Regions from separate parts of the Paenibacillus mucilaginosus 3016 genome, predicted to be linked through region 1. Evidence: riboswitches for the same ligand, from Rfam matches in the RefSeq annotation. Region 1 holds a riboswitch; the other holds the start of a gene.
The links. A riboswitch is a leader RNA that binds a small molecule or an ion and turns the genes downstream of it on or off. The one in region 1 is predicted to bind cyclic di-AMP.
Positions count from the first base shown of each region.

Region 2: it holds a riboswitch for cyclic di-AMP, as region 1 does, so the genes downstream of both, PM3016_RS07690 (hypothetical protein) here and PM3016_RS33705 (stalk domain-containing protein) in region 1, are expected to answer to the same signal.

Region 1 is NC_016935.1:8,092,470-8,107,220, reverse strand. It holds gene tsaD (tRNA (adenosine(37)-N6)-threonylcarbamoyltransferase complex transferase subunit TsaD) at 1-193, shown strand, start outside; gene PM3016_RS33740 (DUF2512 family protein) at 585-926, shown strand; rRNA gene PM3016_RS33735 (16S ribosomal RNA) at 1,248-2,784, shown strand; rRNA gene PM3016_RS33730 (23S ribosomal RNA) at 3,044-5,957, shown strand; rRNA gene rrf (5S ribosomal RNA) at 6,127-6,243, shown strand; gene PM3016_RS33720 (WGxxGxxG family protein) at 6,397-6,780, shown strand; gene PM3016_RS33715 (hypothetical protein) at 6,853-7,047, shown strand; gene PM3016_RS33710 (polysaccharide deacetylase family protein) at 7,244-7,945, opposite strand; gene PM3016_RS33705 (stalk domain-containing protein) at 8,108-8,950, opposite strand; cyclic di-AMP (ydaO/yuaA leader) riboswitch at 9,002-9,181, opposite strand; gene PM3016_RS33700 (DUF6483 family protein) at 9,359-10,051, shown strand; purine riboswitch at 10,188-10,290, shown strand; gene purE (5-(carboxyamino)imidazole ribonucleotide mutase) at 10,473-10,958, shown strand; partial or broken gene purK (5-(carboxyamino)imidazole ribonucleotide synthase) at 10,955-12,152, shown strand; gene purB (adenylosuccinate lyase) at 12,202-13,497, shown strand; gene PM3016_RS33675 (phosphoribosylaminoimidazolesuccinocarboxamide synthase) at 13,531-14,424, shown strand; gene purS (phosphoribosylformylglycinamidine synthase subunit PurS) at 14,540-14,751, shown strand, end outside.
Region 2 is NC_016935.1:1,685,914-1,700,664, forward strand. It holds gene PM3016_RS07670 (hypothetical protein) at 1-154, shown strand, start outside; gene PM3016_RS07675 (hypothetical protein) at 212-409, shown strand; gene PM3016_RS07685 (enolase-like domain-containing protein) at 1,369-2,139, opposite strand; cyclic di-AMP (ydaO/yuaA leader) riboswitch at 2,402-2,551, opposite strand; cyclic di-AMP (ydaO/yuaA leader) riboswitch at 2,900-3,058, shown strand; gene PM3016_RS07690 (hypothetical protein) at 3,167-3,583, shown strand; gene PM3016_RS38035 (hypothetical protein) at 3,598-3,705, shown strand; gene kdpF (K(+)-transporting ATPase subunit F) at 3,705-3,782, shown strand; gene kdpA (potassium-transporting ATPase subunit KdpA) at 3,815-5,485, shown strand; gene kdpB (potassium-transporting ATPase subunit KdpB) at 5,517-7,547, shown strand; gene kdpC (potassium-transporting ATPase subunit KdpC) at 7,567-8,136, shown strand; gene PM3016_RS07710 (histidine kinase) at 8,222-10,540, shown strand; gene PM3016_RS07715 (ATP-binding protein) at 10,618-12,147, shown strand; gene PM3016_RS07720 (response regulator) at 12,144-12,845, shown strand; partial or broken gene PM3016_RS39410 (Trk family potassium uptake protein) at 12,890-13,037, shown strand; gene PM3016_RS07725 (PadR family transcriptional regulator) at 13,217-13,525, shown strand; partial or broken gene PM3016_RS07730 (DUF1048 domain-containing protein) at 13,522-13,873, shown strand; gene PM3016_RS07735 (DUF1048 domain-containing protein) at 13,884-14,207, shown strand; gene PM3016_RS07740 (ABC transporter ATP-binding protein) at 14,247-14,751, shown strand, end outside.

The DNA.
Region 1 (14,751 bases):
GGGACTGCGCTCGCGGCTCGAAGCGCGCTGCGCGGAAGCCGGCGTTCCGCTGCTGGCGCCGCCGCTTCCGTTGTGCACGGACAACGCGGCGATGATCGGCGCCGCCGCATTCCTCAAGTTTCGGCGTGGGCAGTTCGCCTCCCTGGATTTGAAGGCCGACCCTCAGCTGAAGCTGGAAGAGTGGTCGGTGTAACTTTGGTTTATGGTTCAAGAGCCTCTGCGGTACAATCCGCGGAGGCTTTTTGCTTTTTCTACGGCCGGTGCGGGGGAGCATATTGGAAGCTGGAACGGTGCATACGCTCCCGGTCCGCAAGGAAAAATGAAAGCAGAAAGATCGGAGCATCTCAGCTTCAGACAGCAATATGTTTATTTAATTCAGACACGGAGGAGATACGAACCAGATGATGTACACTTGTCAGTATTGTGAAAGAGATGCGGAGTCGGCTCACAGTATAACAGTGTATGAAGAAGACGGGCGGGAGAAAGAATTTCAGGTTCTGTGCGGTTCGTGCTACCAAGAGTGGCTGCTCTCGCTAAAGGGGTAATCGCTTGAGGCATCCGCACGGAAAAAAGGAGTTTGTGAGATGCGTTTATTATTGATGAAGCTAATGATTAACGGACTTATCACGGTTCCTTTTCTGGTGATATTCGCCGGGACATCCTTCAGCGGTGCGGTCGTTACGTCGGTGCTTCTTAGTGTCATCGCTTATGTGGTCGGAGACCGGTTTATTCTGAAGGTGACCAACAATGTGGTGGCGACGGTAGCGGATCTCGGTCTTGCTTTCGTATTTTTCGTTCTGGTGTCGGGCGTTACCATGGGGGAGCTTTCGCTTGTCGAACTGCTGACTCTTGTAGCGGGCATCGGTGTACTGGAGTATTATTTTCATCGAACGTTTAAGGCTAACTTGGTTACTTCCGCTGCTTAAGCGGTGGAGTGGGGCTGTCCGGGGGATTTTTCCCCGGACAGTCATTTTCTATTTTAGGGGTTGCATTGATCAATTCCTTATGATAAAATCCAAAACGTTGACTTGAAAGACTTCTGGGATCTACACCTTGCGGACTTGTCCCTTGGAATGGAGAAAAGAAACAGCTTGTCAAACGAAGCATCTTATGCTAGAGTGTGAAACGTTGTCGGAAACGACAGTGAAACGAATTGCCCTTTGAAAACTGAACAACGAGTGAGTGTTAAATATAGAGACTCAGCGATGAGTTTCTGCCAAGCTTCAAAATGAGTCATCAGCTTTTCTTTAATGGAGAGTTTGATCCTGGCTCAGGACGAACGCTGGCGGCGTGCCTAATACATGCAAGTCGAGCGGAGCACTTCGGTGCTTAGCGGCGGACGGGTGAGTAACACGTAGGCAACCTGCCTGTAAGATCGGGATAACTACCGGAAACGGTAGCTAAGACCGGATAGCTGGTTTCGGTGCATGCCGGAATCATGAAACACGGGGCAACCTGTGGCTTACGGATGGGCCTGCGGCGCATTAGCTAGTTGGCGGGGTAACGGCCCACCAAGGCGACGATGCGTAGCCGACCTGAGAGGGTGATCGGCCACACTGGGACTGAGACACGGCCCAGACTCCTACGGGAGGCAGCAGTAGGGAATCTTCCGCAATGGGCGCAAGCCTGACGGAGCAACGCCGCGTGAGTGATGAAGGTTTTCGGATCGTAAAGCTCTGTTGCCAGGGAAGAATGTCGTGGAGAGTAACTGCTCTGCGAATGACGGTACCTGAGAAGAAAGCCCCGGCTAACTACGTGCCAGCAGCCGCGGTAATACGTAGGGGGCAAGCGTTGTCCGGAATTATTGGGCGTAAAGCGCGCGCAGGCGGTCTTTTAAGTCTGGTGTTTAAGCCCGGGGCTCAACCCCGGTTCGCACCGGAAACTGGAAGACTTGAGTGCAGGAGAGGAAAGCGGAATTCCACGTGTAGCGGTGAAATGCGTAGAGATGTGGAGGAACACCAGTGGCGAAGGCGGCTTTCTGGACTGTAACTGACGCTGAGGCGCGAAAGCGTGGGGAGCAAACAGGATTAGATACCCTGGTAGTCCACGCCGTAAACGATGAGTGCTAGGTGTTAGGGGTTTCGATACCCTTGGTGCCGAAGTAAACACAATAAGCACTCCGCCTGGGGAGTACGCTCGCAAGAGTGAAACTCAAAGGAATTGACGGGGACCCGCACAAGCAGTGGAGTATGTGGTTTAATTCGAAGCAACGCGAAGAACCTTACCAGGTCTTGACATCCCTCTGAAAGCCCTAGAGATAGGGTCCTCCTTCGGGACAGAGGTGACAGGTGGTGCATGGTTGTCGTCAGCTCGTGTCGTGAGATGTTGGGTTAAGTCCCGCAACGAGCGCAACCCTTGACTTTAGTTGCCAGCATTGAGTTGGGCACTCTAGAGTGACTGCCGGTGACAAACCGGAGGAAGGTGGGGATGACGTCAAATCATCATGCCCCTTATGACCTGGGCTACACACGTACTACAATGGCCGGTACAACGGGAAGCGAAGTCGCGAGATGGAGCGAATCCTTAGAAGCCGGTCTCAGTTCGGATTGCAGGCTGCAACTCGCCTGCATGAAGTCGGAATTGCTAGTAATCGCGGATCAGCATGCCGCGGTGAATACGTTCCCGGGTCTTGTACACACCGCCCGTCACACCACGAGAGTTTACAACACCCGAAGCCGGTGGGGTAACCCGCAAGGGGGCCAGCCGTCGAAGGTGGGGTAGATGATTGGGGTGAAGTCGTAACAAGGTAGCCGTATCGGAAGGTGCGGCTGGATCACCTCCTTTCTATGGAGTCCATGTCACCTGCAGGGTGGCGGACAAATCTTATAGCAGCCCTTGAGCTGCGGACACTCACTCGTGTTCAGTTTTGAAAGGTGCAATGCCTTTCAAGAAGAAGTTTGTTCCTTGAAAACTGGATATACGAAACAAACTAGCTGAAGTAATCTAATGTTTTATCTTTATAGCTGCTAGCGATGTATTTCGTTTTTGAAAGCGACCTTTATGCGAAGCATAACGGAGCGCAAAAACGAAACTACGAGCATTTGGTTAAGCTATTAAGAGCACACGGAGGATGCCTAGGCACCAGGAGCCGAAGAAGGACGTGGCGAACAACGATAATGCCTCGGGGAGCCGTAAGCAGGCTTTGATCCGGGGATGTCCGAATGGGGAAACCCACATGTGGTAATTCGCATGTACCATGCAGTGAATACATAGCTGCATCGGAGGCAGACGAGGGGAACTGAAACATCTAAGTACCCTCAGGAAAAGAAAACAATAGTGATTCCGTCAGTAGCGGCGAGCGAAAGCGGAACAGCCCAAACCAAGGAGCTTGCTCCTTGGGGTTGTAGGACGTCAATGTGGGTTAAGCAGAGTAGGCGAACAGGTCTGGAAAGGCCGGCCAGAGTGGGTAAAAGCCCCGTAACTGAAATTCTGCGAACATCCTAGACGGATCCTGAGTACCGCGAGACACGTGAAACCTCGTGGGAAACCGGCAGGACCATCTGCCAAGGCTAAATACTCCCTGGTGACCGATAGTGAAGCAGTACCGTGAGGGAAAGGTGAAAAGAACCGCGGGAGCGGAGTGAAAAAGAACCTGAAACCGTGTGCTTACAAGAAGTCAGAGCCCGTTAATGGGTGATGGCGTGCCTTTTGTAGAATGAACCGGCGAGTTACGTTCCCGTGCGAGGTTAAGGTGAGAAGCCGCAGCCGCAGCGAAAGCGAGTCTGAATAGGGCGACATAGTACGTGGACGTAGACCCGAAACCGTGTGATCTACCCCTGTCCAGGGTGAAGGTGCGGTAACACGCACTGGAGGCCCGAACCCACGAATGTTGAAAAATTCGGGGATGAGGTGGGGGTAGCGGAGAAATTCCAATCGAACTCGGAGATAGCTGGTTCTCCCCGAAATAGCTTTAGGGCTAGCCTCGGGTTAGCGTTGCGGAGGTAAAGCACTGATTGGGTGCGGGGCCCGCCAAGGGTTACCAAGTCCAGTCAAACTCTGAATGCCGCAAACGTGATGCCCGGGAGTCAGACAGTGAGTGCTAAGATCCATTGTCAAGAGGGAAACAGCCCAGATCATCAGCTAAGGTCCCCAAGTGTGTGTTAAGTGGGAAAGGATGTGGAGTTGCACAGACAACCAGGATGTTGGCTTAGAAGCAGCCACCATTGAAAGAGTGCGTAATAGCTCACTGGTCGAGTGACTCTGCGCCGAAAATGTAACGGGGCTAAACACACCACCGAAGCTATGAGTCCATTTATGGGCAGTAGGGGAGCGTTGTATGCGGGTTGAAGGTTGATCGTGAGGACAGCTGGACTGCATACAAGTGAGAATGCCGGTATGAGTAACGAAAAGATCAGTGAGAATCTGATCCGCCGAAAGCCTAAGGGTTCCTGAGGAAGGCTCGTCCGCTCAGGGTAAGTCGGGACCTAAGGCGAGGCCGAAAGGCGTAGTCGAAGGACAACAGGTTGAAATTCCTGTACCACCGTGAACCGTTATGAGCAATGGGGTGACGCAGAAGGATAGTGACGCGAGCTGATGGATGCTCGTCCAAGCAGTAAGGCTGATGTGCAGGCAAATCCGCACATCGATAAGGCTAAGCTGTGATGGGGAGGGAAATTTAAGTACCGAAGGTCATGAGTTCAGGCTGCCAAGAAAAGCCTCTAGCCAGGGAGAAGGTGCCCGTACCGCAAACCGACACAGGTAGGCGAGCAGAGCATGCTAAGGCGCGCGGAAGAACTCTCGTTAAGGAACTCGGCAAAATGACCCCGTAACTTCGGGAGAAGGGGTGCCTCGGTAGGGTGAATAGCCCGAGGGGGCCGCAGTGAAAAGGCCCAAGCGACTGTTTAGCAAAAACACAGGTCTGTGCGAAGCCGCAAGGCGAAGTATACGGGCTGACGCCTGCCCGGTGCTGGAAGGTTAAGGGGAGCGGTTAGGAGCAATCCGAAGCTGTGAACCGAAGCCCCAGTAAACGGCGGCCGTAACTATAACGGTCCTAAGGTAGCGAAATTCCTTGTCAGGTAAATTCTGACCCGCACGAATGGCGTAACGACTTGGGCGCTGTCTCGACGAGAGATCCGGTGAAATTTTAATACCTGTGAAGATGCAGGTTACCCGCGACAAGACGGAAAGACCCCATGGAGCTTTACTGCAGCTTGATATTGGACTTTGGTACGATCTGTACAGGATAGGTGGGAGCCTGAGAAGCCTGAGCGCCAGCTTGGGTGGAGGCGCCGTTGGGATACCACCCTGATCGTATCGGAGTTCTAACCTGGTACCGTGATCCGGTACGGGGACAGTGTCAGGTGGGCAGTTTGACTGGGGCGGTCGCCTCCTAAAGCGTAACGGAGGCGCCCCAAGGTTCCCTCAGAATGGTTGGAAATCATTCGAAGAGTGCAAAGGCATAAGGGAGCTTGACTGCGAGACAAACAGGTCGAGCAGGGACGAAAGTCGGGCTTAGTGATCCGGTGGTACCGAATGGAAGGGCCATCGCTCAACGGATAAAAGCTACCCTGGGGATAACAGGCTTATCTCCCCCAAGAGTCCACATCGACGGGGAGGTTTGGCACCTCGATGTCGGCTCATCGCATCCTGGGGCTGAAGTAGGTCCCAAGGGTTGGGCTGTTCGCCCATTAAAGCGGTACGCGAGCTGGGTTCAGAACGTCGTGAGACAGTTCGGTCCCTATCTGTCGCGGGCGCAGGAAATTTGAGAGGAGCTGTCCTTAGTACGAGAGGACCGGGATGGACGTACCGCTGGTGTACCAGTTGTTCCGCCAGGAGCACGGCTGGATAGCCAAGTACGGACGGGATAAGCGCTGAAAGCATCTAAGCGTGAAGCCCCCCTCAAGATGAGATTTCCCAGTATGTAAGACCCCTTGTAGACGACGAGGTTGATAGGTTCGGGGTGGAAGCGCGGCAACGTGTGGAGCTGACGAATACTAATCGGTCGAGGGCTTATCCACAAGCTTCTGAAAGGAAGCGGCGGCAATAGTTAAGCTTTAGATCTTCGCTAGCGAATGAGGATATATTGTTTTGGTAGTGACCTTTGTGCGAAGCACAACGGAACGCAAAACAATATACCCGAATGGTTGTTTCGTTTCCAGTTTTCAAGGTACAAGCCTTGAACAACCGTTTGGTGATGATGGCGGAAGGGAACCACGCGTACCCATCCCGAACACGAACGTTAAGCCTTCCAGCGTCGATGGTACTTGGACCGCAGGGTCCTGGGAGAGTAGAACGTCGCCAAGCCAATGAAGAGCCCTTTTGGACCACGAGTCCAAGAGGGCTCTTTTTGCTTTGATCTTCTTAATGCCGGAGCTTCTTTTGTCCTCCTTGTATTTTATACGGCGAGTTAGAAAAAACTAGGGGGAGATGGTGAACTACAACAGGGAGGACAAAGAAATGAGCAAAACCTGGACAACCATATCGATTGTTGCCCTACTGGCCCTGTATGGCATGCTGCCGGGGTGGGTGCGAGCGGAGAACGGCGCGGCACAGAATGGAATGGATCAGGCCAACCCTATAGGAACAGTAAGACAAAGCACCAACGGTGCGCAATTCGGCAGTGATGCAGGACTTGGCCTGTCAGGAAGTACACCTGGCTTTTTGATCAACAAGCAGCAGATCATGTCCACCCCTGACGGGATGGCCGGCTATCGCCCGTTGGCCGTATCGGCGGACCGGGAGGATGGAGCCGATTGGGGATGGCTTGGCCTGATCGGCTTGGTGGGGCTCTCCGGCTTGTCTTCTGCCAAGCGAAGCCGAAGATCCAGGACAAATTCATAAAAGGCGTGGATCAATAAGCTCTCAACCGAGGGACCGGTTCGTATGATTCTACACATGAGGAGGCGTAACAGCATGAGTGGTGTACAGCATAACGAAAACAATGAAGAATTGGCCGAGCTGGGCACGCATATGGCGGGAGCAACGGGGCTGCACAAAACGAGAACCAGCGATGAAGTGATGGTGATTGAAGCTCCCGGACAAGGTCCCGGGATTGTAGATAATCGGGATCATGAGAAGGATTTTAAGAAGAACGGGAAATCCATTTAACGAAAAGTACTGTTCAATAAGGCTTTGGAAGCCCCGGCTTTCCAAGCCTTATTTAGTATGGAAGCCGTGTGAGAGGGGCTGAATCTGATGCGTATACTTCGGATAACGGGGTAAGAAGTAAACAGCAAAAGGACCCCTGTCTTATGAACAAGGATCCTCGCTGTGTATGGGAGAGAAAAAACGATAAGAACTGCTTTTATTTGCGGGTCCGTGAGATCAAATCCGATACGGTAACAAATTCATAGCCGCGCTGCTTGAGCTCCGGCAGGATCCGGCGAAGCGCTTCGACCGTTTGGCTGCAGTCCCCTTGAAGGTCGTGAAACAAAATAATGTCTCCATTGTGTACATTGTTCAGCACTTGGGCGACAATTTTATCCACACCGGGCTTCATCCAATCCTTCGTATCCTGATACCAGGACCACATCACTACCGTGAGCTTGTCTTCCTTCATGGATTGGAGAAGGGCGTCATTATAATAACCGCCGGGTGGGCGAAACACATGGGGCATTTGCTCCGTAATATCAAAGATCACTTCCTGCGTCTGGCGGATTTCGGTAATGAGCCGTTCGGCAGGATAGTGTTTGAGGAAGTGATGGTCAAACGTATGGTTGGCGATCTCATGCCCTTCATTCACTTCACGAATGGCAATGGCGGGATACAGCTGTACCCGCTTGCCGATGACGAAGAATGTCCCCTTGGCCCCATACTCATGCAGCAGATCGAGAATCTGGGGCGTATAGACAGGGTTGGGGCCGTCATCGAACGTCAAGGCAATGAGCTTTTGGTCGGTCTCCACGTTCCAGACCACCTCGCTGGGCCGCGGAGCTGGAGCGGCTGCACCGGTCAAACAAAACGTTGTCAGGACACACAGCAGAAGCCTGCGGACACCTTGATTCATGTCGGTCACCTCCGTGTAACATGATCATGCTTAGGGTTCGACCGGCACAGGGCTCCTATGCGCCTGAAGAGAGGCCAATAAAAAGCAGGCCTCCCATCTCTGCACCCGGCCTATTGCCTGGGCAGCTTAGATAGAGAGACCTGCTTTTTTGGGAGCGCCCGATTAAGAACCAAGCACATGAACCTTCACGTTCTGAATACCGAACTGCAGTGCAGCATGGCGTCCTTGCGGCATAAAAATATCAATCTTGTTCCCCTTCACGGATCCACCGATATCCGTTGCTACGGCATACATGCCTCCGACCGGAAGGCCGTCGTGCGTGTAGCCTTCAATAAATACCTTGGACCCCAGAGGAATGACTGCAGGGTCAACGGCGATCGTCCCCAGCTTCAGAGGATTACCCATGTAATCTCTGGCCGCGAACGTACCGTTTTCCGCCGCTGCTGCTGTATAGGCAGAAGCTCTGGCTTCGATCGTCTTCGTGTACAGAGGAGCGATCTTCGTAGGGCGGTACCAGGCCGGAGCATGGTATTGTCCATCCACCCCAAGAATAGCGATTCGGTTCAGGTTGTCCCACTGGGTCTGGATGCTGAAGGAGTCTGCAAGCATCCGGAAGGGAACGTAGGCCCGCCCATCCACCAGCTTGGCGGCTGCTTCTTGCACGGAAGGCTGGCCGTTAACGGTGATGTTCGGGTCGCCGGTAGTGAAAACAACGGTGGTTGTGGAGCTGCTCAGGGTAACCTTCATCTGAGCGCCGGCATGCTCCCATTGAAGCTGATAACCCAGCTTGTCCGCCATGACTCTGGCCGGAACCTGAAGCTTGTGGTTCTCGTCAAGGAACGGCTGGGCGTCCGGAAAATGCACGAGGCTGCTGTTAACCTGCACTTTGATATCCTCGGCGAGTCGGACCGTCTCGGCCTGTGCAGGACTTGCAAATACAAGAATTGCGGCTGCAGGCAGCGTCAATAGACATGCCTTCAGCATGGACGTGATGCGACTATTCAACAGGATCCCTCCATATCGTTGCACCTGTCCGGCGAATACTGGCATCCGCCGTCAGTTGTCGATCATAGCCTCCGAGGTTAGTTGTCGGGTTCGGGAAGAAGGTTGGTTCCCTAGCATGGTGCCTGCTTCGCTGCAGTAGTGCCAGCGGCAGACAGCCGTTGCATTCACCCCATGTGATGCGTCCCCCGTACGTACATCTAAAATACATGCGCGATTCGGCTCTTAAGAGCGTACCATACGATAAAACCGGGGGGCAATGGATAAAATCATCCAGTCCCTTCCTTTAATTGACACGGGGGGTTAACCTCAGCAGGCATGTGGGTTACAATGGATGAAATGATCCGGAGGAACCCGCGGAACGAGAGCAGAGTAAGGTCTGGAAAGGCAGCGGGTGAAAGAGGGGAAAGCATGTATCAAAGAGATTATATTCTGCGGATGATTGAGCAGGCAGGGGTGATAGTTGGCCGCGTGATGCATCTGGCCCGGAACAAACGGATGCAGGAGGCGATAGAGCTGCTGCAGCAGGCGATGAAGGAAATGCTGGGGCTCGGCTCCAAGCTGATCGGGGCACTCTCGGTGAAGGATCTGATTGCACTGCTGTCCAAGGACGGGGAGCTGGATTCGGCCAAGGTGCTTGCACTCGGGGATTTGATGAAGGCTCAATCGGAGCTGCAGCGGGAGGGCGGGGAGGAAGCGGCTGCCCAAAGGACAGCAAGGAAATCTCTTGAGCTGCTGCTGATCGGGCGGGAATACGATGCCCGCGGCGAACTGAGAGAAGAATTCAACAGACGGATTCAAGAGGCGCTGGATATCACCGGACGTGCGGGGCTGAATGAGGGGATCTTGTCGAGGATTGTCGGTTATTACGAGGAGCAGGGGAGCTATGCCTGGGCGGAAGACGCCTTGTTTTACCGGCTGGAGGTGCTGCAAGGCGGAGAGCGCGAACTGGAGTGGAGAGCCGCCGTAGAAGAAGGGATCCGAATGTACGAACGGTGGGTCCTCCTGGAGGACACGCCGCTGCGGGCAGGCGGCTTGTCTGCGGAAGAGGCCGAGGAAGGCCTGCGGACGCTCCGGCAATTGAAAATCACACAGAGCCAATAACAGGAAAAAGTGCAAAACCGATCACAGCAAATACGAACTATTATCACATCCAAAACAAAAATAGTTCGCCTTTTGGAGTTGACATCCTTTGTGAAAGCCGATAAACTGAAAGAGATCAATAGCTTGGAAAAAAACACGTTTAACATTCGAATAATCTCGTATAATGTCGGGAATATGGCCCGAATAGTTTCTACCCGAAAACCTTAAATTTTTGGACTACGAGTAAGCGTTTGATGAAGAAGGTCGGCACCGGGGCGGTGTCTGGCCTTAACTTGCGCTTAGGAGTCTTCTTGTCGTCCTTACTCATAGACTGAACAGCTTGTATTTGAGCATGTGCAGCATCTATCTGGAAGGACGTTTTGTTTTTTATTGGACTTGGGTTCGTTACGGATTGAAAAGCAAGCATATGGAGGGTACCTGAATGTCGGTTCTTGTTGGAGTCATCATGGGAAGCCAGTCGGACTGGGAAACGATGAAGAAAGCGTGCGACGTGCTCGATGAGCTGGGAGTTGCATACGAGAAGAAGGTGGTATCGGCCCACCGGACGCCGGATCTGATGTTCGAATACGCCGAAACGGCGGCTGAACGCGGACTGAAGGTCATCATCGCAGGAGCAGGCGGCGCGGCACATCTGCCGGGTATGGTCGCCTCGAAGACGGTTCTGCCGGTCATCGGCGTGCCTGTGAAGACGTCGACCCTGAACGGGCTGGACTCGCTGCTGTCGATCGTACAGATGCCGGGCGGCATTCCTGTAGCGACGGTGGCGATCGGACAAGCTGGCGCGACCAATGCGGGCCTGCTCGCGGCGCAGATTCTCGGCGCCTTCGACGGCGGAATCCAGCAGCGGGTGGCGGAGCGCCGCGAACGCATCGCTAAGTCTGTCATGGAAAGCAGCGTGCTGGAATGACCATGAACGAAGCGAACAAGAACCGGCCGTATGACCCGCTCAAAGTGACCCCGCCCGGGTCCGTGATCGGCGTCCTCGGAGGCGGCCAGCTCGGACGCATGCTGGCACTGGCCGGCAAGGCGATGGGCTACCGGTTCGTCACGCTGGACCCTACGCCGGATGCGCCCTGCGGCCAGGTGGCGGACCGCCAGATCGTAGCGGCATATGACGACGCGGCGGCCGCAAGAACCCTTGCGGAAGAAGCCGACGTCATCACGTACGAGTTCGAGAACGTCGATGCCGGTGTAACGGAGCTGCTCATGCGGGAGTCTTACGTGCCGCAGGGCAGCGAGCTGCTCTACACGACGCAGCACCGGCTGCGCGAGAAGCGCGCCATAGAGGCCGCGGGCGTCAAAGTAGCGCCGTATGCGGAAGTGGCCAGCGCCGCGGAGCTTCGGGAGGCCGTGGAGCGCTTCGGCACGCCCTGCGTGCTCAAGACCGGCGACCGGCGGTTACGACGGCAAGGGCCAGTGGGTCATCCGCTCGTTGGATGAAGTCGAAGAGGCATTCGAGACGCTGAGCCGGGCGAAGACGGAGCTTGTACTCGAGCAGTTCATCCGCTTCGAGCGGGAGATCTCCGTGATCGCGGCGAGAAGCCCGCGGGGCGAAGTGAAGGCTTTTCCCCCGGCGGAGAATATCCATGTGAACAATATCCTGCATCTCTCGATCGTTCCGGCCCGTGCGCCGGAAGGCGTGCTGAAGCGGGCGGAAGAGATGGCGCTGCAGATCGCCGAGAAGCTGGATGTGATCGGGCTGATCGCCGTGGAGATGTTCCTGACTTCGGACGGCGAGCTGTTCGTCAACGAGTTGGCACCGCGGCCGCACAATTCCGGCCACTATACGATGGAAGCGTGCCGGACCTCGCAGTTCGAGCAGCATCTGAGGGCGGTGTGCAACCTGCCGCTCGGCGATCCGTCGCTGCTGGTGCCGGTCGTTATGGTGAACGTGCTGGGTGAACATGTGGTGCCGCTGCTGGAGTGGATTCAGAATCCCGAATCGCAGAGCGCTGTGCCCGGTGTGACCGCCAAGCTTCACTTGTACGGCAAGGAGGAAGCCAAGGCGGGACGCAAGATGGGCCACGTGAATCTGCTGGCGGACCGCGCGGAAGATGCATTCCGCTGGATAGAGCTGTCAGGCGTATGGGAGTCTAAATAGAGAAGCAGCAGATCAAGTCAAAGAGCAGATACCGGAGGTATGGGGAATCATGATCGATCGTTATACAAGACCCGAGATGGGCAGCATTTGGACGGAAGAAAACAAATTCAAGGCTTGGCTTGAAGTCGAAATTCTTTCCTGCGAAGCATGGGCGGAGCTTGGTGTCATCCCGAAGGAAGACGTAGCGGAGCTGCGGAAGAACGCAAGCTTCGATATCGACCGGATCTACGAGATCGAGCAGGAGACACGCCATGACGTGATTGCCTTCACGCGTGCGGTATCCGAGAAAGTGGGCCCGGAACGCAAGTGGGTGCACTACGGTCTGACTTCCACGGACGTAGTCGATACGGCTCTTGGCTACCTGCTGAGACAGGCGAACGAGATCATCGAGCGGGACATCGTGAACTTCATCGAAATCCTGAAGGACAAAGCAGTGGCTTACAAGGATACGCCGATGATGGGCCGTACGCACGGGGTGCACGCTGAGCCTACCACCTTCGGTCTCAAGATGGCGCTCTGGTACGAAGAGATGAAGCGGAATCTGGAGCGTTTCCGCTTTGCCGCGGACGGTGTCCAGTTCGGCAAAATCTCGGGCGCCGTAGGCACCTACGCGAACATCGATCCGTTCATCGAGGAGTATGTGTGCGGCAAGCTCGGTACGAAGCCGGCGCCGATCTCGACCCAGACGCTGCAGCGTGACCGCCACGCCGAGTATATGGCGACTTTGGCGCTCATCGCGACGTCGCTGGACAAGTTCGCGACGGAAATCCGCGCCCTGCAGAAGAGCGAGTTCCGCGAAGTGGAAGAGCCGTTCGCGAAGGGTCAGAAGGGCTCCTCGGCCATGCCGCACAAGCGCAACCCGATCGGCTGCGAGAGCATCTCGGGTCTGGCCCGCGTCATCCGCGGCCACATGGTCTCCGCTTACGAGAATGTCACCCTGTGGCATGAGCGCGATATCTCGCACTCGTCCGTCGAGCGGATCATTCTTCCGGATTCGACGATCCTGCTGAACTACATGCTGAACCGCCTCGGCAACATCATCAAGAACCTGACGGTGTTCCCGGAGAACATGAAGCGCAACATGCAGAGCACCTACGGGGTTCCGTTCTCGGGCCGCGTTATGACGAAGCTGATCGACAAAGGGCTCTCCCGCGAGCAGGCTTACGATACGGTGCAGCCGCGGGCCATGCAGGCATGGGAAGAGCAGCGCTCGTTCCGTGACATCGTGGAGAATACGCCGGCGATCCGGGAGTACCTCAGCCTGGAAGAGATTGAGGATGCATTCAATCCGAGCTGGCATCTGAAGCATGTCGATACGATTTTCAAACGTCTGGGCTTGAGCTAAGAAGCACCGGGTTACGGGGAGGCGGGGGAAACCATGAAGGAAGCGTCAACGATCGCAATTTCCAGCGCGCAGGAGTATATCAAGGCGCCGCTGCTCTATAAAGGCAAGGTCCGCGAGATTTACGGGCTTGGAGACCATTACCTCATCGCGGTATCGGACCGGATCTCGGCATTCGACTGGGTGCTGAGCCCGGCTGTGCCGGACAAGGGGAACGTGCTTAACACGCTGAGCAAGTTCTGGTTCGACCAAACGACCGAGATCATCGACAACCATGTGGTGCATACGGACGTGGATCTGCTCGGCGACATCATCACGGACCGGGAGATCATGAAAGACCGGTTCATGGTGACCAAAAAAGCCGAGCGGATCGACATCGAATGCGTGGTGCGCGGCTACATCACGGGCGGCGGCTGGAGACAGTACCAGCAGACGGGCGAGATCAACGGCCACAAGCTGCCTGCAGGCCTGCGCAAGAACCAGCGCTTTGAGCAGCCGATCTTCACGCCGGCGGCGAAGAACGATGTCGGCCACGATGAGGATATCTCCATCGAGCGGATGAAAGAGCTTGTCGGCGCCGAGCTGACCGAGCAGCTGCAGGCGAAGAGCCTTCAGCTGTACAACTACGCTCACGCCTTCTGCCAGGACCGCGGCATTATTCTCGCCGACACCAAATTCGAATTCGGCCTGATCGACGGTGAAATCATACTCATTGACGAAATCTTCACTCCGGATTCATCGAGATTCTGGGCGAAGGACAAGTACGAGCTGGATACCGAGATCGACTCCATGGACAAAGAGCCGGTGCGGAGCTATCTGGCCAGCACGGACTGGGACAAGAACAGCGAGCCTGCTCCGCTTCCTGCAGAAGTCGTGGAAGAGACAAGCCGGCGCTACCGCGAAATTTATAACCGCTTGGTTTTGGGATAAAACGCATGACTGCAGCCCGGGCTTCGGTCCGGGGGAGCAGATGCAGGATGGACACGCAGTATGTAAGGTGAGAGAGCAAACGGACATTTTTCATACCCTTGGGAGGTACTATTCGATGTTAAAAGCGACCGTATATGTGACGATTAAGCAAAGCGTACTGGACGTACAAGGAACGGCGGTGCAGGGCGCGCTGCACTCCATGGGCTTCGACGAAGTGGACAAGGTGCGGATCGGCAAGTACCTGGAAGTGGAACTGAACACGGACAACCGCGCTGCTGCGGAAGAGCGCCTCAAAGCCATGTGCGAGAAGCTGCTCGCGAACACGGT
Region 2 (14,751 bases), 2.3 Mb from region 1:
AGGGTACAAGGTCCCTTATTCGTTCCCAGTGTTCCTGGTAACCCAGACCTTGACGGGGATATATTTGGAACGCGTAAAGTCCAGACAACCTATTATGGCTGCTCCCAAGAAGAAAGAGTCCAGAAAATATGTGCTCAGGAGATGGCTTACCTGAGAAGAAAGCTATGGGAAATAAGCCCACCTGCCGATATAGTTTATGGAGGTGGACTTTATGAGAAAAGTGGAACGCAATGCTCTCCAGCCTGGCAGACTGATAAACGTGTATTACGATTTAGGAGGAGGTGAGGAAATGAGTGTCGGGCATTTTAGAGAAATCAGCATCGACATTCTTGATGAAGATTCTTCGGCTTTCATAATACTAGAAGGCATAAATGAGGGAATTATGGGAATCAATCTGGAATGTGTATAAAATGTTATTCCAGCTTGATAAAAACTAAACTGTTCGCATATAATGCGAACAGAGGTGATTTACGGATGCTGCAGGGTATTGAGCGTAAAGTTTTACGGATCATAGCGAATTATTGGAGTGGCCGACACCGCTGTCCTTTGATTGATGAGCTGATGATCAAGACCGGTCGCAGTAAAGAGGGCATATACAAAGTACTAACGGTGCTCGCGAAAGAGGAGTACATCGAGTGGTCCCCTACAATCCCCCAAGTTATGTTAGTCATCAATCCGTATGAACGAGATGCGCCGAACAACTGGGCGCAACCGGTCCGATCCCAAACTAGGTACTTCATGGATTAGTCCAAAGTTACCTTTGACCATGATGCATTACTAAGAGGATACCGGTTACATGACACCTTTTATAAGGGTGACAGCTAGTACATACAAAGTAGCCGCGGGCTTACCGTGGCTTTTCCCTTATCCAAAATTATTCGAAATGGAGCTAATTTTTTGTGCCTTTCATTTCAAAACGACGGTATTTGAGACAAGTTTTTTTGTCAGATGACCTGATACTGGAGCTACAGCAATGGATAAAGAGATAATGGGCCAGTATTGGGTAAGCAAGAACATCGCCCGGAGATGGTCCTTAACTACCCAATACCCGAATCCGGCCATTACCGCCCAACAGGCACCAGCAGGGGACGGTAATCCGGGAGGCCAACGATTATAGAGGCTGCCAGCGATCCGCAGAATAGACAAACTATACATTGAACAAGAGCGGAGATAGCCAAGAAGTCAAAATAAAATGTCCGATATGCGCGCTTCTGGCCATCTGCATACAGGCTGCAATTGTTCCGTGACTGCTGGGGAACGGATCCCAACCTCCATCACTGGCCACATGATGACAAAGAATCCCCCCACCAGTAGGCTAGTTACTCCTCTTCTCGAGAGGCTTTTTTGGTGCAAAACTTCTGTCTTTCTTTATATCAAGACTTCATAATATGCCATGGCCCTCCGAAACAACTCATCCGTATGCATATCGAAGCCCGTCCCGACCGGGTCTGAAATAAGATTACACAAGGATGCAGGTTCCCAAGCATCTTCGTTCTCCCGCCATTGCGCCTCAATCGCATCGGATAGCAGCTTCAAGGCGGAGCAAGCAGGTCCGATCAGGTAGTCCTTGTGAATTTCGAGCGAATAACCTTGTAACCAGAGATGGTTCGCGTAAGTGATCATTTCCGTCACTGTGCCTCTGTCGCCAGGGTGAATATGCCGGACGCTATTCCTTTTGCCATAACGATTTGCCCAGGCGTCCCTGACAGGTTCCGGTCTTGCGCGCAGCATAATATGTGACGCTATGGATACGTTTTGCCTACGCGCGACGAGATCCAGAAGAGCGGTTTGAACCAGATCCGTTCGGTTGTCGCCCCATATGATCCGATGCAAAGCCGTGATTTCGAGAGCTTTGCGAATGGTTGTTCGCTTCAACTGATGGAGGAAAGAGGCCCATCTGATTATATCGAACGCCTTGTCGTCGGAAGACATGATACATTCACCCCATCCGGAGTAGGAGCCGCAGCTGATGAGCAGCACCCCGTAGCGGCAATTCGTCAGCCTTCCCTTCCTCGCATGGAAACAGGACTCATAATCAAGCTCGAAAAGCTGGATCCCCGTAATACGTGCATCTTCCAAACGCTTGTCTTCTTCGCTAATAACGAGAGCGTCGTTTATTAAGCCAATTGTCATCGTCATCTCTGCGTCACCTCAACCAGAAGGATAACGGCGATACCCAGGCGATAAAACAGAGTATTCCGCAATTCCTTTCTTAACCGCTGCCTCTCCTCTCGATATGGAGGTTGAATCGAGTTACCGTTGTTCATGATGATTTCCCTTCCTTTCGGATCGTAATGGTCCGATTGAGCAGGGCACAGCATAGAAGCCGTACTTAAGAAGGAGATCCGCTTCAGTAGGGCTTATCGTTCATGGACGTCTCGTCCTATAAGCGCATAGAAGATAGGTCTCTCTGAACGCTTACGAGGTTAGCTGTCGGATTCGGACTGAGAGTAGCCCTTCATGAAAGAAATCATGATTCACCCCAAGGCAGTTGTCAGCCAACTCTAGGTTCCCCCGTTTCCCGGATCCGGGAATTCAGCGATTACGGCATTTCAGCGTATACCTTACCATTCGAACTGAGCAACATGATACGCGATGATGGCATGTACTGTAAAATTCGCGAAATGCGATATAACGATGAAATATCGAAAATTAGCTTGTCATCCCTGATTTCGAGCGATAGAAGCCAGTGTTTCGCGATTGCAGCCTATGCTGTCTCGCTCAATCGTGCAAAAGGGACGATAAGCCTCGGAAGATGAACGATAACCCGCATTCGCCGATTATGGAAACGAATGCGGGCCGATATTTTTTTATACTTTTTTTACGCGTCCCCGCGACATCTTAACACTATTTTTATGCCGAACCGTATTATCATTGCTTATGCGGAAGCAGAAAAACAAAATATGAACCGCTGAATTTCACGACACGTGGAAGCGGGGGAACCACTGGGACCGGACCGTAAGCCGGACTATGGGGTGAATCCCAAGGTAACTTGGGTAAGGCGACTCTCACGCCCGAATCCGACAGCTAACCTCGTAAGCGAATCTAGGGAGCAACATTTTTTCGTAATGCGCGCGTTTATTTGGCTGCGAGCGCAGAAGCAGCGAGAAGAGTCAATCTTCCGCGGCTTCTTTTTTGTTGCTCTTACGGTGGAGGAGAAGGTGCAATGAGTTTAAAAACGGACGGGTCTTACATCTTGGTGGCCACCACGAACAAGAGAGGAAGGGCATTTATGAGCGTGCTCCATTCGATGAACATGCCGTACGCCGTGCTAACAAACAGCAAGCAGGAAATGCTGGAGCTGGAGGAGCTCGGGATCGAACCTACCGTTCTAGTCGATACCGTCGATAGGTCAGCCTGGTTGGTACCGGATATTCCTATTGGCAAGGTGATTATCTTTGAAGAGTCTCTGCCGCTAACCTGCCGCTATCTGCAGGCTGTCACATCTTGGACCCAAGGTCCCATCTATGTGGTATCAAGCAGTGGGATGATTCGAAGGATGTATAAGGAACTGGGAGCCACATACGTCATTCATAGCCGAAATGCTGATGTGTCGTTTTTACTCGATATAAGTTCGAAATAGGAGGTTAGGTTACCATGTTGGATATTGTGATGGTGGTATCTTTTATTGTTCTGGCTTTACTAATGGCGGGATTGGCTGCTTGGGCTGGCAAAGTTTCCGATGAAGGAGCTGGCCGTTCATGATGTGGGCGCTTGGTGTAGTAGTTGTCGCCGTCTTTGTCTATCTGACATATGTGTTGTTAAATCCAGAAAAATTCTAACTGCGGGAAGATAGGAAGGGGTTTGGGTCGTTATGTACGCTACTTTGTCCATCGTGGTTACGCTGCTGCTTGTCTTGGTGCTGGCGCGGCCAGTCGGTCTTTATATGGCACAGGTTTTTGATTATGAGAAGTCCAAATGGGACAAATGGTTCGGCTGGATCGAGAAGCCGATCTATACCATTAGCGGGATCTGCCGCGACAATCAGACCTGGAAGCAATATGCGCTCGCTGTCGTCTTTAGCAATCTGGTCATGATCATTCTGGTTTATTTGATTTTTCGTTTTCAGAAGTTTCTGCCGCTCAATCCATCCGGAATTGCGAATATGGAGCCCACGCTGGCATTCAACACGGCGATCAGCTTCATGACCAATACGAATTTGCAGCATTACAGCGGAGAAAGCGGCCTTTCCTATCTATCTCAAATGATTGCTATCGTATTCATGATGTTTACGGCTCCTGCTACGGGACTAGCGGCAGCGATTGCCATCATTAGGGCGCTTGCGGGTAAGCCGATAGGCAATTTCTTTGTCGATTTGATTCGTTCGATTACACGAATTTTGCTCCCTGTAGCTTTTGTCGCGGCACTGATCTTTATTGCGCTTGGTGTACCGCAAACACTTGAACCTACCGTTACGGCTCATACGATCGGCGGTGAAGTGCAGGAGATTGCACGCGGTCCGGTGGGATCGTTCCTCTCCATTAAGGAGCTTGGCAATAATGGCGGCGGCTTCTTCGGCGCAAATTCCGCCCATCCGTTCGAAAACCCGGATGCGATCAGCAATCTGCTGCAAATCGTTCTGATGCTGCTTTTTGGCACGGCAATTCCTTTTACGTATGGCAAAATGGTCGGTAATGCAAAACAAGGGCGTGTACTATTCGTATCCATGGCGATGCTCTTCATTATGATGCTGGGGATATCGCTGGTGGCTGAGACGGCCGGCAACCCCGTCTTGAATGCCAGCGGAATTCAGCATGATCAAGGCAGCATGGAAGGGAAAGAAACGCGATTTGGCGTGATTCAATCGTCTTTCTATTCGGTTGTGACGACCGCTTCGGAGACAGGCGCCGTGAATACGATGCATGACACGATGACACCGATCGGCGGACTTGTCACGCTCGCGAATATGATGCTTAATACCGTATTCGGAGGTGCCGGAGTTGGCTTTATCAACGTTCTCATGTATACGATTATTGGTGTTTTCTTATCGGGCTTAATGGTGGGGCGGACACCGGAGTTCCTCGGCAAGAAGATCGAGGGTCGGGAGATGAAGCTGATTGCCGTTACTTTGCTGATCCAGCCGTTCATAATATTAGCACCGACGGCGCTTGCACTTTTCATCTATCCGGAGACGATCTCTAATCCTGGATTTCACGGGCTAACACAGGCTCTATACGAATTTACCTCCTCTGCGGCCAATAACGGCTCCGGCTTCGAGGGACTTGGCGACAATACGCCATTTTGGAATATCTCAACAGGCATAGTGATGTACCTGGGGCGTTTCTTCTCGATCGTGACCATGCTGGCGGTTGCAGGCTCGTTGGCAGCCAAGAAGCCGGTGCCGGAAACCTCGGGTACATTCCGTACCGACAACGGATTATTCGCCGGCGTATTCCTTGGGACGGTTCTAATTGTAGGCGCGCTTACCTTCTTCCCGGCCCTTGTGCTCGGACCGATTGCAGAACAATTAACGCTTAAGCCATAAGCATAGAAAGTAAAAGCGGAGGAACTTAGCCATGAGAGAGAAAAAATCGATGATGAGCAGCGCGATTATTCAGAAAGCGGTCAAGGAGTCATTTCTGAAACTAGATCCGCGTGTCATGGTTCGGAACCCGATCATGTTCATTGTAGAGATCGGTTTTCTAATTACAATGCTGCTGATTTTCGTGCCGGATTTATTCGGCGGTACCGTTTCAAGAGGCTACAACCTGGTCGTGTCACTGATTTTGCTGTTCACCGTATTGTTTGCGAACTTTGCTGAAGCATTGGCAGAAGGTCGGGGAAAGGCGCAGGCTGACACGCTAAAGAAAACGAAGCAGGATATCAAGGCGAATAAAATCGTCGGACACCATTCCATCAAGCAGGTAGTATCGTCGGAGCTTCGCAAAGGCGATGTCGTTATTGTCACGCAAGGAGAGATGATTCCCGGCGACGGCGAAGTGATCGAGGGACTTGCATCGGTTGATGAATCCGCGATTACAGGCGAGTCGGCTCCTGTTATTAAGGAGGCCGGCGGCGATTTCAGTTCGGTCACCGGAGGTACGCGTGTCGTCAGCGACCAGATTAAGGTGCGGATTACGAGCGACCCGGGGGAATCGTTCCTTGATCGTATGATCGCGCTCGTTGAAGGCGCCAAAAGGCAGAAAACTCCCAACGAAATTGCGCTTAGTACCGTTTTGACAAGCTTGACCTTAATCTTTTTCATTGTTGTCGTGACGCTTCCATTCTTCGGGAACTACTTGAACGTCAATTTGGAAATACCGATGCTGATCGCGCTTCTCGTCTGTTTGATTCCGACGACAATTGGCGGTCTGCTGTCGGCGATTGGTATTGCCGGCATGGACCGCGTAACACAGTTCAATGTGCTTGCGATGTCCGGAAAAGCGGTAGAGGCAGCAGGGGATATCAATACGATTATTCTCGATAAGACGGGCACAATCACGTTCGGCAATCGGATGGCGAGCGAATTCATTCCCGTCGGGGGACATCAGGAGAAGGAAACGGCTGCGTGGGCGGCAATCAGCTCGCTTCAGGACGAGACGCCCGAGGGGCGTTCCGTACTAGAACTGATGAAGAAGCAAGGGTTCACACATGACGCCGCTGTAGGAGACGGGGCCGAATTTCTCGAATTCAAGGCTGAAACCCGGATGAGCGGCATGGATCTGAAGGATGGCCGCAAGGTGCGCAAAGGCGCCGTCGATGCCGTCAAAAAGTGGATTGTTGCCCAAGGCGGTAAAATCCCGAAGGACCTTGATCCAAGCAGCGACCGAATTGCCAAAGCCGGCGGCACGCCGCTTGCCGTGGCCGTCGATCAAGAGATTTTTGGCCTGATCTACTTGAAGGATACCGTCAAACCGGGCATGAAGGAACGTTTTGAACAAATGCGCCGGATGGGGATTAAAACGATCATGTGTACGGGTGATAACCCGTTGACGGCAGCAACAATCGCGATCGAGGCCGGCGTAGATGATTTTATCGCCGAGAGCAAGCCGGAAGATAAGATTGCAGTCATTCGCAAAGAGCAGGCGGAAGGCAAGCTAGTTGCGATGACGGGCGATGGTACCAATGACGCGCCTGCGTTGGCGCAGGCCGATGTAGGCATAGCGATGAACAGCGGAACGGTAGCTGCCAAAGAAGCGGCTAATATGGTCGATCTGGACTCGGACCCATCTAAAATCATTGAAGTCGTGGCGATTGGCAAACAGCTGCTGATGACGCGCGGCGCATTGACGACATTCAGTATTGCGAACGATATCGCTAAATATTTTGCGATCATCCCTGCAATGTTCATGCTGGCCATCCCGCAGATGGACGCCTTGAATATTATGCGGCTAGGTTCGCCGAATTCCGCGATCTTGTCAGCTTTGATCTTCAATGCTGTCATCATTCCCTTGTTAATTCCGCTGGCGATGAAAGGGGTAGCGTATAAGCCCATGTCTTCGTCCGCGCTGCTGCAGCGCAATCTGTTCTTTTACGGTTTGGGCGGCGTAATCGTGCCGTTCCTAGGCATTAAATTGATCGATCTTGTCGTTCATCTGTGGGTATAACGGGAAAGGAAGGAAACCAATGAAATTGATTGTGAGCAGTATTCGATTAAGTCTCGTGCTTATGGTGGTATGCGGACTTCTTTATAATCTTGTCGTGACGGGCATTGCGCAAGCGGTTATGCCCCATCAGGCAGACGGAAGCTTGGTCTACGATGAAAACCAGAACGTTATCGGGTCGGAATTGATTGGACAACACTTTGTCGATCCGAAATATTTCCAGAGCCGCGTATCTTCCATTGGATATAATGGAGCTGGCTCAGGGAGCGGCAACTATGCCCCGTCCCATCCAGATCTGCTAGCGCGTGTTCAGAAGTCGCTCGAGTCGTGGAAGAAAGAAAATCCCGATGTGCCGGTTAGCCGTCTGCCGATCGATCTGATCACAAACTCGGGTTCCGGGCTGGATCCTCACATCAGTCCTGAAGCGGCCGAGGCGCAAATCCCGAGAATAAGCAAGCTGACGGGAATTTCTGCAGAGAAGCTCCAGGAATTGGTGAAGGACCATACAGCTGCAAGAGAGCTAGGATTCCTTGGCGAGCCGGTGGTCCTTGTGCTGCAGTTAAATCTGGCTTTGGCCGAGCTTACGAAATAAATACAACCCCGCTAAAGTGTACGACTTTAGCGGGGTAATTGACTTTTTAGCAGGCAACGCTAAACCCGTATAACAGGAGGATTCCATGGACGAATTCAGAAGGAAAACCCCTGAGGAAATCTTAAAGTCGATCTCTGAGCTGCAGCGAGGCCGGCTCAAGATTTATGTCGGCCCGTTCAGCGGCTCGGGCAAAACCTATCATATGCTGCAAGAGGGCAACAGTCTCAAACAACGGGGGATCGATGTCGTGATTTGTGCGGTATCTACCATGCAGCGGAAAGAGACGATCGAGCAGATCGGGTGTTTGGAAAGGGTGCCGAGTATTCATTGGGTAAAGGACGGCGTAGAGAAGAAGGACCTGAACATAGAAGCGCTGCTCGCGCGCAACCCGGAAGTGGTTCTGGTCGATGGTCTTGCTCACCGTAATCGCATGGAGGCGAGGTTTAGAACGCGCCTCCAGGATATTCAGCATTTGTTAAAGCAAGGCATCAGTGTCATCACGACGGTCAATGTTTACGAGTTGGAAGGGTATACGGAACTGGCCCAGAGGCTGACCGGGATCGAAGTGGATGAAACAGTTCCAGCCGACACCTTGGAGCTGGCTGATGAAATTCGGCTTATCGACGTAACGCCGGAGTCCATACTCGCACGTCTCTCAGAAGGTGCAATGGAGGCCACCCACACCTCGCTTAGTAAAAGAGATAACCTCGGCAAACTTCGGGAACTCGCGCTGCGTCTCGTTGCCGAGGATGTGAACGAATCGCTCGAAGAGCACCGGGAGGCGCTTGGATTAAACGGTCCCTCGGGGGCTTCAGAACGTATATTGGTGTCGACGCAATACCATTGGAATGGATCCATTTATATACGACGCGGTGAGCAAATTGCCAGACGGTTAAATGGGGATATGCTGGTCGTTACGTTCGTAGATCCGAAGAAACCGTTATCGAAGGAGCAAACCGCTTTCAAACGCTCGATCGTCAAGTTGACCGAGAAGCTGGAAGTCTCCTTCGACGAACTCCCCTTCGTGCGCCGCAGAGCGATGCCAAGACAGCTCGTGGACTATGCGATCGACAATAAAGTGACGCGGATCGTACTCGGTCACTCGAAGCAGACAACTTGGCAGGAATGGTGGAGAGGATCGGTGGTCAATACGCTTATGAAGCTTGCTCGCCATGTGGATTTGTTTTATATGGCCGATTCAGCCGAGCAGAAAGGTGAGCGAATCCTACCTACTTCGATCACAAAGAAAGCAGACGCAAATATATACAAACGATTGAGCGGCTCCGAGGTGAAGGAGCGAATCATCCGCATCAAGCGAGGGACATTTAAGATCTATATCGGAGCTGCGCCGGGCGTAGGGAAAACGTACACGATGCTCAAGGAAGGGAACATTCTGCTTAAGAAAGGGATCGATGTGGTCATTGGACTGCTGGAGACGCATGGACGTAAAGAGACGTTCGAGCAGATTGGAGACCTGACTACGATACCAAGGCAAGTTAGCGATTACCGGGGAACCCGATTGGAAGAAATGAATATGGAAGCCATTATCCGCCTAAACCCCGAGGTTGTTCTTGTGGATGAGCTTGCGCATACCAACGTGCCCGGCAGTAAGAATAAGAAACGTTATGAAGATATTCTCGAAATTCTGGAAGCGGGTATTTCCGTTATTTCCACGATGAATGTGCAGCATGTCGAAAGCTTGAATGATGCGGTTGAGCAGCTGACAGGCGTAAGAGTAAGGGAAACCGTGCCGGACCGTATTCTCCGCTTGGCCGATGAAGTGCAATTAATCGATGTCGCCCCCAATGCCTTGCAACAGCGGCTGCGCGACGGGAAGATCTATGCGCGTAATAAAGTAGAGCAAGCGTTGAATCATTTTTTCAAGACAGGCAATCTGATTGCGCTTCGTGAGCTTGCCCTGCGTGAGATTGCCGATGACGTGGATGAACGACTTGAGGCATGGGAGCGGCGGGATTCCCTCAGAGGACCCTGGAGGCGTGAAGAGGTTATTTTCGTCTGTGTTACCTTGAGCCCGCGGGCGGAAAGCCTGATCCGCAGAGGCTTCCGAATCGCCCATCGCTTGAAAGCCGATTGGGTTGTCCATTATATTGCCGTGAAAGCAGATTTGCCTGAAGAGCAGCAGAAACGGATTATGGATCTTCGGGAGCTAACGCAGCGCCTCGGTGGAATATTCAACATGCAGGTTATGGAGAGACGCAGACAAGTAGCGGTTAAGCTTCTGGAGCAAGCGAATGTGAACAAAAGCACACAATTGATCATCGGACAATCCCAGATGAAGTTTTGGGAGCGGATGCTATATGGGAATACGGTCAAAACGATCCTTAAATACGGACGGCACATGGATGTGCTAGTCGTCTCAGGGTTCGTCCCGAAAGAAAGATGACCGTTGCTTGCCTTCTCCATCCAGTCTGTCATACTGAATATAAGCAGCAAGCAATCCTTCGTAGGATGTGATTTTACATGATACAACAACGCTCTTATCTATGGGTTACCTTATCGATTATCCTACTAACCTTTGTGCTGAATATGCTCGGACCGGCATTCGATTTGGTCAATATCGCGCTTGTTTATTTGCTGCCGGTGTTAATTAGTGCGGTCTATGGAGGAAAAGGAGCTTCGTTTTATGCGGCGGTTCTGGGCGTGCTGGCCTTTGACTTTTTCTTTGTCCCACCGCAGCTGAGCTTCTCCGTATCAGATCTTCGCTATGTGGTTTCCTTTGGCATATTCCTGTTTGTAGCCTCGTTAACGGGGGGGCTCGCCGCCAAGCTGAAAAATCAACTGCACTATTCGAAGCAGCGGGAGGCCTACACCGCATCGTTGTATGCATTAAGCAAAGAAATGAATGCGATCGCCGATTTTCAAGCCTTGCTTCAACATATCACCTTAAAGGTGTCGCATACCGTACAATCCGAGTCGGTGATCTATTTACCGAATGAAAGGGATGAATTGGAGCCCGCTTCTTATTCAATGCCAGTGCCCGCATGGGCGCAAAGCGAAGCGGAAATGGTGATTGCCAAATGGGTTTACCAGCATGGCGAGCATGCGGGCAAGGGAGCCGGGACATTGCGAGAAGCCTCGGGGCGCTATATCCCGCTGAAGATCGAAGAGAAAATTTACGGCGTCTTGAGCGTTAATCTGGGAAGCTCGGCTCCTTCATCGGATATGTTAAAATTGCTGGAAGCGTTAGGCGAGATCGCCGCTAGTGCGATTGCGCGCGTCAAACTAAGCGAAGAAGCAAAGCTTGCGCACTTGACAGCGGAGTCGGAGAGACTTCGAACGGCTATACTGGATTCTGTTTCCCATGAACTACGGACGCCGCTCGCAACGGTCATTGGCTCTGCGACGGCGTTAATTGAAGGGGAGGGTATGTTCTCCCCGCAAGACAGAATGGAGCTGCTCGTAACGATTCGTGACGGATCGTTGCGGATGAATCGTCTAGTGTCCAACCTGCTCGGTATGGTGCAGCTCGAGAGCGGCATGCTCCGTCTGCGCAAAAGATGGTGCGATGTAGAGGATATCATCGGCGTCGCGCTCAAGCAGGTGAAGGATTTTCAACAGCATCGCAAAATACGCGTACAATTCTTGAAGCAGGTTCCGCTGATCTTAGGTGACGAGGTACTGCTCGAGCAGGTATTGGTGAATATCATTAGCAATGCGATTAAATATTCACCTGATGGCAGTGAAATTAACATTATGGTCAATAAAGAGGAGGACGCGGTCTTCTTCTCCGTATCTGATCAAGGGATTGGTATAGAAGTATCGGAGCGGGAACGTATATTCGATAAATTTTATCGCGCAGACAAGTCGAAGCATATAACCGGAACTGGCTTGGGACTTGCCATTTGCAAAGGAATTGTCGAACTGCATGGAGGAACAATCTCGGCTAAACCGAACGGGGAAAAAGGGTTGTCAATCGTGATCAGTTTGCCAATTAGTGATGAGGATAAGATATTTTTTATACATGAAGAGGGGGAACAGGCGCCAGTATGACGACCACAGAGAAAGGGACGAGGATTCTTATCATCGATGACGAGCCCCAAATTCGAAAGCTGCTTAAAGTGACGCTGCAAGCACACAACTATCAGGTTGAAGGGTCGGAGACCGGCGAAGATGGGATCATTAAGGCCTCCGGAGCGCCTCCCGATTTGATCCTGCTGGACTTGGGGCTTCCCGGGTTGTCTGGCATGGAGGTTCTAAACCGGATACGGGAATGGTCGAGTGTACCTGTTATTGTACTTACGGCCAAGGATCGGGAAGAAGATAAAATTGCAGCGTTGGATGGAGGCGCGGATGATTATGTCACGAAGCCGTTCAGCATGGGTGAACTGGTTGCACGGATACGTGTTGCGCTTCGCCATGCAGCAAAAACGGTTCATGAACCCGTCTTGAAGTTTAACGAGCTGATCATAGACTTATCGCAAAGGAACGTTGTACTTGGAGGTGAGCGGGTCAAGCTGACACCTACGGAATACGATCTGCTCAAAATATTAGCGACTAACGCCGACAAGGTTATCACGCAGCGGCAGCTGCTGCAGCAAGTTTGGGGCGGGCACCACAGTGAATCCGAAAGTCACTACCTAAGGGTATATATTAGCCATTTAAGGAAGAAACTCGAGGAGGACCCAACTCGGCCAAAGATGATTGTGACGGAATCCGGGATTGGATATCGATTTGTTACACCTGAGTGACAGATAATATTACCAAGGGTCCAGGATTCATCTCGAGGAAAGACATTGATGCATTTTTTACGGCAAGATCCGCGACATGCGTAACCGGGCTCGTCACTCGGGACAGCCCTTTGGTCTGTCCCGGGGCAGATCATTATTGCGTGTATGATCCAAGTTGGCGGACTAGGATTCATGACCATGTCTACTCTATTCATTTGGTCGCGGTAATCGCGGCCTTTTTGATTTATGGGATAAAGAAGTGCCGGACAAGTTGAGAAACAAACGCTTTGACAAACCAGCTACTGCGTGATACTATGTAGAAGTAGTAAGTAACACTGCATACCAGTCTTACAGAATAGCGAAGGGTGATTGTGCTGGAAAACTTAACGGAAATGCTCAAAGGCGTGCTTGAGGGCTGCGTACTCGAAATTATAAGCCGCAAAGAAACCTACGGCTACGAAATTACGCGGCGGCTGAACGCCCTCGGCTTCACTGATGTTGTGGAGGGAACGGTGTACACCATCCTGATTCGGCTTGAAAAAAGCAAGTTGGTAGAAGTAACCAAAAAGCCCTCCGACATGGGGCCGCCGCGAAAGTTTTTCGCGCTCAACGACGCGGGGCGTGAGGAGCTGCAAAGGTTCTGGGGAAAATGGGAGTTCGTATCATCCAAAATGAACGAGTTAAAGGAGATGAAATCATGAATTTTTGGGAAAAAATCACCGGCAGCGACATGACGAAAGAAATGAAAACTTTTGAATCGCGAGCCAAAAAGCTCCCGGCTGATTATCAAACGGCATGGAAACAAATTAATGCCAACCTTTGGCCGCACTCCGATTTCACCGGTCGAAACCTCATGCCAATTCTTGATGGCGTGCTCGGTCTTCTCGAAGAAACGGCGGCTGACGGTCAGCGAGTCCAAGAGGTTTTGGGCGACGATATCAAAGGCTTCTGTTCGGCGCTGGCCGGCGAAGAAGGGGCAAAGGTCTTATCGCGACAAGTGGCGCGAGCAGCTCAACAATAATATTGCAAAAAAAATAGGTAAAAAATAGGAGGGGAATTATGAAAATACACGATATCATCCAAGGCAAAAAAGAGTGGCGAGCGCATGTGGCGCGTGTCAAAGCGCTTCCGCAAGATTATCAGATCGTTTATAAAGAAATTCAAAAATATTTCTTTAAGGTCGGCCCTGTCGAGCTAACCGAAGGGACGGGTTTGCTCTCGGGAATCGTCGATCTTTTTGAAGAGGGAGCGGCCTCGGGGAAAGGCGTGCTCGAAGTGACGGGCAGAGACGTAGCGGCATTTTGCGACGATCTCATCAAAGATTCAAAAACTTACGCTGACATTTATCAACAATCTATTGATCAAAAGGGTAACAAGAAATGAAATAGGCCGCGGATAAAAAATAATGGAGGGGATATCGGGATGGGAAAAGCGATTGAAGTGAAAGGTCTGCAAAAGTCCTACAAGAAACTTCATGTTCTAAAGGGCGTCGATTTTGAGGTAGAAAAGGGCAGCATTTTCGCCCTGCTCGGCTCCAACGGGGCCGGCAAGACAACGGTTGTCAAAATTCTCAGTACACTGCTCCAACCGGACAGCGGAACCGTCACCGTTAATGGATTTGATATTGCGTCAAAGCCAGACCCAGTACGACAGTCGATTAGTTTGACCGGGCAATTTGCCGCGGTTGACGAGATTTTGACCGGGCGGGAGAATCTTATTTTAATCGCCAAGCTACGGCACCTTAAAAATCCGCGGCAGGTTGCGGACGATATGCTTAAGCGCTTCGGCTTGACAGATGCCGCGAACCGAAAGGCATCTACTTATTCGGGGGGGATGCGCCGCAGGCTCGACATCGCCTTGAGCCTTGTGGGGAAACCGCAAATCATTTTCCTCGACGAGCCGACCACCGGGCTTGACCCCGAGGCAC